DNA from 2 places in the Lysinibacillus sp. GJ-1 genome. Region 1 is predicted to be linked to the other one. Evidence: predicted binding sites of a transcription regulator. Region 1 holds the regulator's gene; the other holds the start of a gene.
What was found. Region 1 encodes CtsR, which represses protease genes until heat stress. Its sites were predicted from a motif close to ATGGTCAATAAAGGTCAAACA; they were not measured.

Region 1 (5,567 bases):
CAATTGCACCTTCTGCTCCTCCAGCACCGATTAATGTATGCAATTCATCAATGAATAAAATAACATTACCTGCTTGTCGAATTTCATCCATCACTTTTTTCAAGCGATCCTCAAATTCACCACGGTATTTAGTACCGGCTACAACTGTCCCCATATCAAGCGTCATAACACGTTTATCACGCAAAATTTCTGGTACTTCGTTGTTAATAATTTGTTGTGCTAAGCCTTCAGCGATTGCCGTTTTACCTACACCAGGCTCACCAATTAGCACAGGGTTATTTTTCGTACGGCGTGATAGTACTTCAATAACGCGTGTAATTTCCTTGCTGCGACCAATCACTGGGTCTAGCGAACCTTCACGAGCAATTTGAGTTAAATCGCGCGCCAAGCTATCTAAAGTCGGCGTATTTGCAGCCTGCGTCGCTTGTTGTCCAGATTGTGCGTTATCATTATTGCCTAACAACAGTAATACTTGCTGACGAGCTTTGTTTAAGCCTACACCTGCATTGTTTAACACACGAGCGGCTACCCCCTCACCTTCACGAATAAGCGCTAACAGTAAGTGCTCCGTACCGATATAGGAATGACCTAATTTACGTGATTCATCGACAGATAGTTCAATTACCTTTTTGGCACGTGGTGTGTAATGAACGATTGGTCCAACATCCTCTGTTCCTTTTCCAACTAACTCTTCAATCCCCGCTTCAATCATTTGAGGGCTAATATCGATGGCTTCTAATGCTTTCGCTGCAATACCACCGCCTTCACGAATAAGCCCTAAAAGAATGTGCTCTGTTCCTATTGATTCGTGCTTCCAACGAATTGCCTCTTCCTGTGCAAGTTGTAATACTTTTTGTGCGCGTTGTGTAAAACGATTAAACATCATATGAATCCTCTCCTTTTCCCCCTATAGTAGGCTTACTCATTGTTTCAAGAAATAATGCCTCTCGGAGCATTTTTGCTCGAACTCGATCTCGTTCAGCAGGTGGTAAAGCTTCTCCTGCATAGTGCTGTAAAAACCCTGGTTGCATACTGACCACACACTCGTTCAATGTGGTTGCTTTAATATTTTGAATCAACTGTAAATCTACACCTAAACGAACATTCGATAGACAGGTTGCCGCTTCCTCACTTGTTAAAATGCGTGCATGCGTTAATGTACCTAAAGCTCTGTATATCCGATCTTCTAAGGCAAGTTCCGCTTTTTCCATTAGCTTATTTCTTGCCTGCCGTTCTTTTTGAATAATTTTTTCTGCAACACTTTGAATGTCTGCTAAAATATCTTCTTCTGTTTTACCTAGTGTAATCTGATTCGATACTTGGTAAACATTACCTAAATTTTCGCTACCTTCACCGTATATACCCCTGACAGTCATCCCTAAACGTGTCATTGCATTGATAATTTGATTCATCTGACCTGTCAGTGTAAGTGCGGGAAGGTGCATCATAACCGAAGCACGTAAGCCAGTACCAATATTCGTTGGGCAACTTGTTAAATAGCCGAAAGTATCTCGAAATGCATATGGCAAGGCTCCTTCTAAGGCACGATCAATTTTATTTGCTTCCTCGTATGCCTTCTGAAGTTGAAAACTCGCCGTCATACATTGAATGCGTAAATGGTCTTCTTCGTTCACCATAATGCAAATTGATTCATCTTCAGATAGCAACATGGAGCCGACTTGCTCTTTTTTCGCAAGCTGTGGACTAATTAAATGCTTTTCAACTAAAATTTGACGTTGTAACGGTGTTAAATCTTTTATGGAAAAATAAGAATATCTTTCTTGAAGTTTCGGACTGTCTTGAATGGCATGTGTCACAGCCTGCTCTACTTGTAACGCTTCATTTTCTGAAAAAACTAAAGGGAAACGATAGCCGTCTAAGTTTCGAGCAAGCCGAATGCGTGTACTGATGACGATATCTGAATAATCATCCTCCATTTCCATCCATGCAGGTGTAGCTCGCGCTAAAAACGATTCAATCATCATGACACATCACCACCTTCGAATTGTAGCTGCTGTTCGAGATTTTTTGCTTCGTCGCGAAGCTTCGCTGCTTCTTCAAACTGCTCCTCGTCAACAGCGGCCTTCATGCGTTTTCGAATATCTTCAATTTGCTTTTTAATGACAAAAACATTGCTTCGAGCACCAGGCATTTTTCCTATATGCTGTGGCCCCGCTTGAATGCGATTAAATAGCTTTGGCAAATGCTCACTAAATGTGTCATAGCAACTGGTACATCCAAATTTACCTTCTTTTAAAAATCGCTTATACGTAAATCCACATTGTGGACATGTTTGTTGCTGAGGTGGCGCTTGCTGTTTTTCACCAACTTTTTGCCATGTAGGTGAGCCAAACCAATTGGATAACAATTGTTGAATCGATACAGGCTCTTGTTTAAACTCTGCATGGAACGGATGGAACTGCGAGGCACAGACATCGCAATAATGGTGCTCCACCTTCTGCCCATTTTGAACTTGTGTCACAGTTACTGTCGCATTGCGCTGCTTGCAATGTTCGCAAATCATTTCCCTCACCTCTTTACTTTTGCTTTTCGTATTTTATAGTGGTTAACATCGCTCGCAAAATTTTCGCTCGAATGCTGTCCCGTAAAGGTAGCTGCAAATCTAAAGTCGAACGGTCAACCGCTGCTAACATTAATTTCGCTTCTCGCTTTGAAATAACCTGCTCGTCAATTAAACGATATACTAAATCCTCCGCCACTGTTTGCGAGGCTCCACCTTCAATTTGTAGGAGCACATCATCAATCAAATCAATTTGTGAGTTTGCACGGACACGTAAAATTCGAATGTATCCACCCCCACCTCGTTTACTTTCAACAAGGTAACCCCGCTCGGCTGTAAATCTTGTATTAATTACATAATTTATTTGTGAGGGCACACATTGAAATTTATCAGCAATTTCACTTCGTTTAATTTCAATATGCCCTTCTCCACCTAATTCAAGTACTTGCTTTAAGTAGCCTTCTATGATGTCTGAAATATTACGCATGTTAGGAATACACCTCGCTTACCTCACTGACTTTGACTATCTTTGACTATCTTTGAGTATATTATACAAAACGCTTAAAAATAATTGCAATTAATTCGCACAGAGAAATGTCTAAAGCAATTTTTATCGTTGATTGATTGTAAAAAAATTTTAACCACTCGAAAACGTACTTATCGTTTAATGTACCCTTTTTGCTTATAGAAAAAACGCAAGCATATGCTTTTTGCATATACTTGCGTCTTTATCAATTATACCCAGCGACCGACAATCGGATAACGCCAAGGTTCCTCTGAAATAGCCTTTACGATTCCGATAATTGGTACGATGTATACCATAGCGATAAATATTAGTAAGAAAGGTAAACCAATTAATACAATACTTAAAATGCTGGCAATGACAATTAGTACGCCCATTGCGATTTGGAACAATAAAGCTTGCACAGAAACGTTTTTCACTTCTTCTTCCGAACTAATTAAGAAAAATATAATCGGCACTAAAAATGGCGCAAAAAACGCACTGGCATGTATGATGACCTTAGACCATTTTGTTTCCATCTATTCAACCTTCCCTTTTTAATATGTCTTTTTATTAATACTATTATTTACGGAGCAATACGCTAAATAGTTTCAAATCGTTTCGACAATTTTAAAATTATTTTGAAAGGTATGTGATACACAGATGGAATTTAACAGCACACTTGCGAACGAATATGAAAAAGGCATTCGTCGTACTTTACCGAGTTACGATACGATGCTACGTTTAACGAAAACTTTTTATCAATCCGCTTTACAAGAGAATGCTAGTTTTTTAGTTGTTGGTTCAGGCAGTGGCAATGAAATACTACAGTTAGCTGAACAAAGGCCACAGTGGTCCTTTGTCGGTATCGATCCATCTGAAGCCATGTTGGAAATTGCAGAAAACCGTCTACATTCACTACCAAATGCGATTTCATTACTACAAGGCACCATGCTAACTGCACCAATCCCTGCAACAAAGTTTGATGCTGCTAGCTGTATACTTGTACTTCATTTTATTAATTCCTATGAGGAGAAGCTTGCTACATTAAAAGGGATTGCAAGCCATTTAAAATCAGGGGCACCATTTGTGCTTGTTTCTAAATATGGACAGCTTAACTCTTCTGAAACAGAGCTACAATTTGACCTATGGCGCGCATATTGGCAGCAGCACACAAAACTTTCCACTACTGATTTAGCTAGCATGGAGCAGTCCATTCGCTCGCTTTCATTTATGCGTGAAGATGACATTGTTACGCTTCTACAGCAGGCAGGCTTTACACAGCCATCACGATTTTTTGCAACGACATTATTTGGTGGTTGGATATGCTATAAAGAGTAAGGTTCCATCCCTTCCTGATGCATCCTAGCAACTTAGTGGTGTACTATAAGTACTACGGGTATTTGATCTGACGTTTCCCATGTCTTCTTTTACTTCTCACGCTTTGAAGGGAGACTTCGTGCTTATTTAAAATGAGATAAACAGATTTGAGGTGAATGCCGTGATTCGCACGATGGCCATGACGAAAGATCAACAATTAATAAAGGACTTTCCACTTGAAAACATTAAGCAAAACCATTACGAATGGTATTGGGTAGATTTTAGTTGCCCAACTACTGAAGAAGAACTATTGCTTGATACATTTTTCCACTTTCATCCGCTTGCGATTGAAGACTGCTTAATGCGTTTACAACGACCAAAGTTGGATTTTTATGAAGACTATCACTTTTTCGTTATTCATAAACTGAATGAAGAAACGTTAATTGCTGAGGAATTAAATATTTTCGTTTCCGATCATTTTATTGTGACATTCCACAAAAATGAAGCACCTGAAATCGATAAAGTACAGAAGCTTTTAGAAGAGCAACCGAAATATTGGGAACGCGGTACTTTTTTCCTTACCTATCAAACGATTGATAAAATAGTTGATAGTTATTTCCCTCTCGTCTATAAAATTGAGGACCATTTGAATGCGCTTGAAGATGAATTAACTTATCAAAGTAATGTAAATGCGATGCAAATTGTTTTTGAATTCCGCAGTGATTTACTCCATTTACGGCGCACCATTTTACCAATGCGCGACCTATTATACCGTATACTTAATTCTTATCGCTTTGCCCTAAAAAAATCAGAAAGAGCCTACTTTGGGGATATTCACGACCATTTAGTCAAACTTACGGAAATGGTCGAATCTAATCGTGAGCTGACCGCAGATATGCGTGATAGCTATATGGCTATGAACTCTAGCCGAATGAATGGCATTATGATGATGCTTACAATTGTCTCCACCATTTTCATTCCATTAACATTTATAGCAGGAGTTTATGGCATGAATTTTGATAATATGCCTGAACTACATGGCCGTTACAGCTACTTTATCGTTCTCGGTATTATGCTATTGATTGGGCTATTTATGTTGGTATTTTTCAAATATAAAGGCTGGTTCAAATTGTTTAAACCGTAACTTAAAGCAGTAACAAAACAATTTTTTTGAAAAACAAAATCCGCGCATAGCTCTCTAGGGAAAATAGACATGAGGAACAA
Region 2 (5,567 bases), 700 kb from region 1:
GGAATACCATCCCGACTTCTGCTCGAATGGCATTAATATTTGTTTTTGGTGCATTTATCTTGATATCTTCTATATAAATGGCACCGTCCGTTACTTCTTCCAGCATATTGATGCAACGTAAAAAAGTACTTTTCCCTGACCCTGAAGGACCAATGACACAAACGACTTGCTTCTCTTGTATTTCGTAATCAATGCCCTTCAATACTTCGAGCTTCCCAAAGTATTTGTGTAGGTTTTCAATTTTAATCATCTTGCTTCTCTCCCTTCTGCTTTACGAGGGACATAACTATTGCTAAATCGCTTCTCTATAAATGCGACTACCTTTGTTACAACATATGTTAAAACCAAGTATAGTAGGGCAGCGACAATATACGGTTCCCAGAAACGGAAACTCGCACCCGCTACTACTTTACTTGCATATAAAATATCTGGTGCTGCAATAACCGTTACTAGAGAAGAATCTTTTAGTAACGCAATAAATTCGTTACCAAGTGGTGGAATCATACGTCTAAAGGCTTGTGGTAAAATTACTTTTTTCATCGCTTGATTGTGTGTTAAGCCAAGTGAACGTGCTGCTTCCATTTGCCCTTTATCAATGCTCTGAATACCCGCACGAAAAATTTCTGCATTATAAGCAGCACAGTTTAATACAAGTGCTGTAATACCAGAAACCATATAACCTAATGAATGACCAAAAATTGTTGGAATAACCGCTAAATGAATTAGTAAAATTTGCACAAGCATTGGTGTTCCACGGAATAAATCCACATATAGTTTAGATGGCCAGTAAATTAACTTATTTTGCGATAGTTTTCCTAAACCTAATAGTAAGCCTAAAATAATACCACCAAAATAACCGCTGAGTGTTAAAATGATTGTTATACCTATACCACGTATAAACATATCACGGTAGTTCCAAACTATGTCCCATTGTAAATCAAAGATGTCCATCAGAACCCCTACTTTCCCATTCAAATTCTCTACTATTAAATCCCCTAGTAAATCAAATGAGCCGCTAGCATGATTCGGCTAACGGCATCGTTTATTACTTAAAGTCCTGACCAGTAATTTCTGCTAATTTACCATTGTCTTTAATTTTTTGTAGACCTTCATTTAATAGTTTTAATAACTCCGTATTGCCTTTTTTCACCATAAAGCCATAGTATTCTTTTTCAAATGCATCATCTTCAATTACTTTAAGTTTTGCATTTGGATTTGCCTTGATATATTCGTAAATAACTGCATTGTCACCAATTGTTGCATCTACGTTACCGTTTAACATTTCTTGAATAGCAACTGGTTGGTTTTCAAATGCCATGATGTTTGTACTTGCATCGCCTTGTAATTTTTTTGCTGCCATATGACCCGTTGCATTAATTTGTACTGAAATCTTTTTATCTTTTAAATCAGCTAATGACTTAATATCAGAATCTTCTTTTACAACGATTAATAATTGAGATTCATAATATGGTTCTGTAAAATCAAATGATGCTTTACGTTCTTCATTGATCGTAATACCAGATGCACCGATATGTGTTTCACCATTTTTAATTGTTTGGAATACTGGCTCCCAGCCAATGTTTTCCCATTCTACTTTAAAGCCCATTTCATCAGCAATCGCTTGCAAAATATCGACATCTAATCCTACAATATTGCCTTTATCGTCAATTGACTCGAACGGTGCAAATGTAGCCTCTGTTCCTACCTTATACACCTTGTCCTTCGCGCCACCATCAGCCGGTGCATCACCAGTAGATGTGTCTTCTTTAGCACCGCAGCCCGCTAGCACAAGCGTAAATGCCGCCACGATCATCAATAACGTCCAAAAACGTTTTTTCATAGTTTTTCCCCCTAAACATTTAATCATTTTCCGACCACTTCATTTTTCTCAATTCGGAAATGTTAGACTATTAGGTCAATTATAGTGTCAATAGAGTTGATATACAATACGATTTCGTATAAAAGTGATTATTTTTTCATAAAAATGAATTTTACTAAGCATAATGAAGAAAAATTATGTAATAAAAACAAGATACTTGTCACAAAATGTATACTTATGCAATTTTAAGATCGTTTTTATACAGATTTTAGATATTTTTGAGCACAAAAAAAGAATCCCCTCAGATAGGATTCTTCTTTTGGGCTAGCATGCTAGCCTCACGTTCGGTATGTTCACTAAAAAAAATTTTTGGAGTTGTTGCTTTTTGAAGGTTTAGAAAGGAATAAATCTGGGAATAATGCCTACGGGACAATATTCCCCCCTATTCCTCTCTTTCTCCCCTAAGCAGGCTGCTAAACTACTTATAGGAGAACGAGCTATAAAAGTATATCAAATAATCAGTAAAATGGCGCCCTCGGAGGGAATCGAACCCCCAGTGCAAGAACCGGAATCTTACGTGTTATCCATTACACCACGAGGGCAATTGAACATAAAAAAAGTACTCACTCTAAGGCTTTACGGTAAAGCATCATGTAGATAATCCTCATTTCAGAAGCATACCTGCAAAATAGTGTACTGTACTTTAACTTACGACCTTTCCATTATACAAACGTCTTGCCCATTTTTCAACTATAAATTTTTATTTTTGTTATATATTTTATTTCTTAATATCAGCGTTAATATTTGACCTTCCCTGACTATAATGTGTATGATAAGGTTACAACTGAAATATAATGGATGATTTCAGTAAAAGTATTCGAATTTAGTTTTTTAAGGAGGATTTAACATGAATTTAATTCCTACAGTTATTGAACAAACAAGTCGTGGTGAACGTGCTTATGACATTTATTCACGACTACTAAAAGACCGTATTATCCTATTAGGTAGTGCGATTGATGACAACGTTGCAAACTCAATCGTTGCACAGCTTCTATTCTTAGAAGCAGAAGATCCAGATAAAGATATTTCTCTTTACATTAACTCACCAGGTGGTTCGATTACAGCTGGTATGGCAATCTACGATACAATGCAATTCATCAAGCCAAAAGTACAAACAATTTGTATTGGTATGGCTGCATCTATGGGTGCTTTCCTACTTGCTGCTGGTGAACCTGGTAAACGTTATGCATTACCGAATGCAGAAGTAATGATTCACCAACCACTTGGTGGTGCACAAGGTCAAGCGACTGAAATTGAAATTGCGGCAAAACGCATTTTATTCCTTCGTGAAAAATTAAATGGTATTTTATCTGAACGTACAGGTCAGCCATTAGAAGTCATCTCAAGAGATACAGACCGTGATAACTTCATGACAGCTGAACGTGCGAAAGAATACGGCTTAATCGACCATATTTTTGTACGTAACGAACGCTAATTAGAAAAACCGCTAAGCTCAAATGGCTTAGCGGTTTTTTTAATGGGTGCTAGGCTCTCACGTAAGACATAAAACATCCGCTCACTAGCGCGAGTCGCAACTTTCATATGTGTCCGCCCAACGGCCATATCAAAAACCTCTAAGCTCTTGTGACTTAGAGGTTTTTGATTAGTCTTCCTTTTCAATAAGCGCAGCTAAGGATGAAACCGCTTGCTCTGCATCGCTACCTTCACTGCTTAAAACAACCTTCGTGCCTTTTGCAATGGCTAAGCTCATTACACCCATAATGGATTTGGCATTTACTTTTTTATCGTCTTTCTCAAGAAAAATATCAGCGCTGAAACGATTTGCTTCCTGTACAAACAACGCTGCTTGTCTAGCTTGAAGTCCTAATTTTAATTTTACCTGGACTGTTTTTTCAGTCATTCGCAATACTCCCCTTCACTACCGTTCATCTATTAGTATTATATTACCTCACTTAACAGCAGAAGAACAATAAGCGATTGTGCTTGCTTTCATATCGAATACGCATGAAAACTTAACCGCCTATCTTTTCACCTCTTCTTAATGCATCTGCTATTTCGTCTATTTTACGCAATCGATGATTGACTCCTGATTTACTAACCGTTCCACTTGATACCATTTCACCAAGTTCTTTTAACGTCACATCTTGATATTCCACACGTAGGCGTGCAATTTCGCGCAGTTTTTCAGGCAACTGATCCAAGCCAATGGAATTTTCGATAAATCGAATATTTTCTACCTGACGCAGTGCAGCACCTATTGTTTTATTCAAGTTTGCTGTCTCACAGTTCACAATACGATTCACACTATTGCGCATATCGCGTAATATACGAACATCTTCAAATTTCATCATGGCTTGATGGGCTCCGACAATATTTAAAAAGTCGGAAATCTTTTCCGCTTCCTTTAAGTATGTCACAAAGCCCTTCTTGCGTTCAATGGTTTTTGCATTCAATTCAAATTCGTTCATTAAATCCATTAATGCCTCACCATGCTCTTTATACAAAGAATAAATTTCTAAATGATAGGCAGACGTTTCTGGATTATTTACCGAGCCACCTGCTAAAAACGCTCCACGTAAGTAGGCTCTTTTATGACCACTCTTTTTAATCAGCTCTTTAGAAATCGTATGATTAAATTGAAAATCATCTGAAATAATAGCTAAATTAATGAGCAATTCCCGTGCACCTTCACGTACACGACATATATACACATTATTTTTTTTCAATCGCATTTTCTTACGTACAAGTAGCTCCACATTATATGGATACAACTTCTTCATTATCGTATAAAGCCTTCGTGCGATTGCAGCATTTTCGGTTTGCACGTCTAAGCTAAGTTGTTTGTTAGCAAAAGATAACGAACCATTCATACGAATTAACGCGGATACTTCCGCTTTCATACAGTAGTCGTCCGCTTCTACCTGTGTAAGCTCTTTTTTTGTTTCTGAAGCAAATGACATAGCACGCCCCCCTTTCGACCTTTATTTCTATGTATATGTTCATCTTACCATATACAACAAGCATTCTTTAGGACTCTATTGTAGGCTTCCTTACTTTTTGGGTAAGATTTTTGCATAATCCACAAGCCATTTTGCAACATTTGCCGCATTATGGCGAACTGTCCCATCAGGTCGAATGGTTGCAATATCTCGTTTAATAACTTCTAATCCCATACTTTCAAGCTTTCCTACATCAAATGTTACAGGCTCTGCACATTCTTCTTTATATAGTTCTTTTACAGGATGTGGCAGTTGCTCATCATTGACTAAAATAGAATCGATAAAAGAATTACCAACATGCTTGTGTATCGCTTGCACATGGTCACCTGCTGTATAGGAAATTGTCTCACCTTTTTGAGTCATTAAATTACATACATAAATTTTGCGACCCCTTGCTTTTACAAAGGCCTCCCCAATTGCTTTCACAAGCAAATTCGGAATAATACTTGTATATAAGCTTCCAGGTCCTATTAAAATATAGTCTGCCCGATTAATTGCCCGTATTGCTTCTGGTAGCGGTTGCACATTTTCAGGCACTAAAAAAACGCGGTTAATGCGTTTTGATGCTGTCGGGATTTTAGACTCACCTTCAATTATTACGCCATCTTCTAACTCGGCATGTAAAGTAATCTTTTTATTAGCAGCTGGAATCACTCGCCCATGTACTTTTAGCACTTTTCCCATCTCACTAATAGCATGGCTAAAATCCCCAGTTATATCTGTTAAAG

Region 2: the regulator CtsR is predicted to act here: its motif matches at 2,621-2,641, upstream of clpP (ATP-dependent Clp endopeptidase proteolytic subunit ClpP).

What each region holds. Positions count from the first base shown of each region.
Region 1 covers NZ_CP088912.1:4,568,991-4,574,557, forward strand. The annotation lists gene LO754_RS22770 (ATP-dependent Clp protease ATP-binding subunit) at 1-886, opposite strand, end outside; gene mcsB (protein-arginine kinase McsB) at 876-1,985, opposite strand; gene LO754_RS22780 (UvrB/UvrC motif-containing protein) at 1,982-2,524, opposite strand; gene LO754_RS22785 (CtsR family transcriptional regulator) at 2,538-3,008, opposite strand; gene LO754_RS22790 (DUF4870 domain-containing protein) at 3,257-3,562, opposite strand; gene LO754_RS22795 (class I SAM-dependent methyltransferase) at 3,687-4,364, shown strand; gene corA (magnesium/cobalt transporter CorA) at 4,525-5,487, shown strand.
Region 2 covers NZ_CP088912.1:3,867,376-3,872,942, forward strand. The annotation lists gene LO754_RS19145 (amino acid ABC transporter ATP-binding protein) at 1-250, opposite strand, end outside; gene LO754_RS19150 (amino acid ABC transporter permease) at 247-951, opposite strand; gene LO754_RS19155 (basic amino acid ABC transporter substrate-binding protein) at 1,046-1,840, opposite strand; tRNA gene LO754_RS19160 (tRNA-Arg) at 2,347-2,421, opposite strand; gene clpP (ATP-dependent Clp endopeptidase proteolytic subunit ClpP) at 2,727-3,314, shown strand; gene LO754_RS19170 (HPr family phosphocarrier protein) at 3,483-3,740, opposite strand; gene whiA (DNA-binding protein WhiA) at 3,853-4,800, opposite strand; gene LO754_RS19180 (YvcK family protein) at 4,891-5,567, opposite strand, start outside.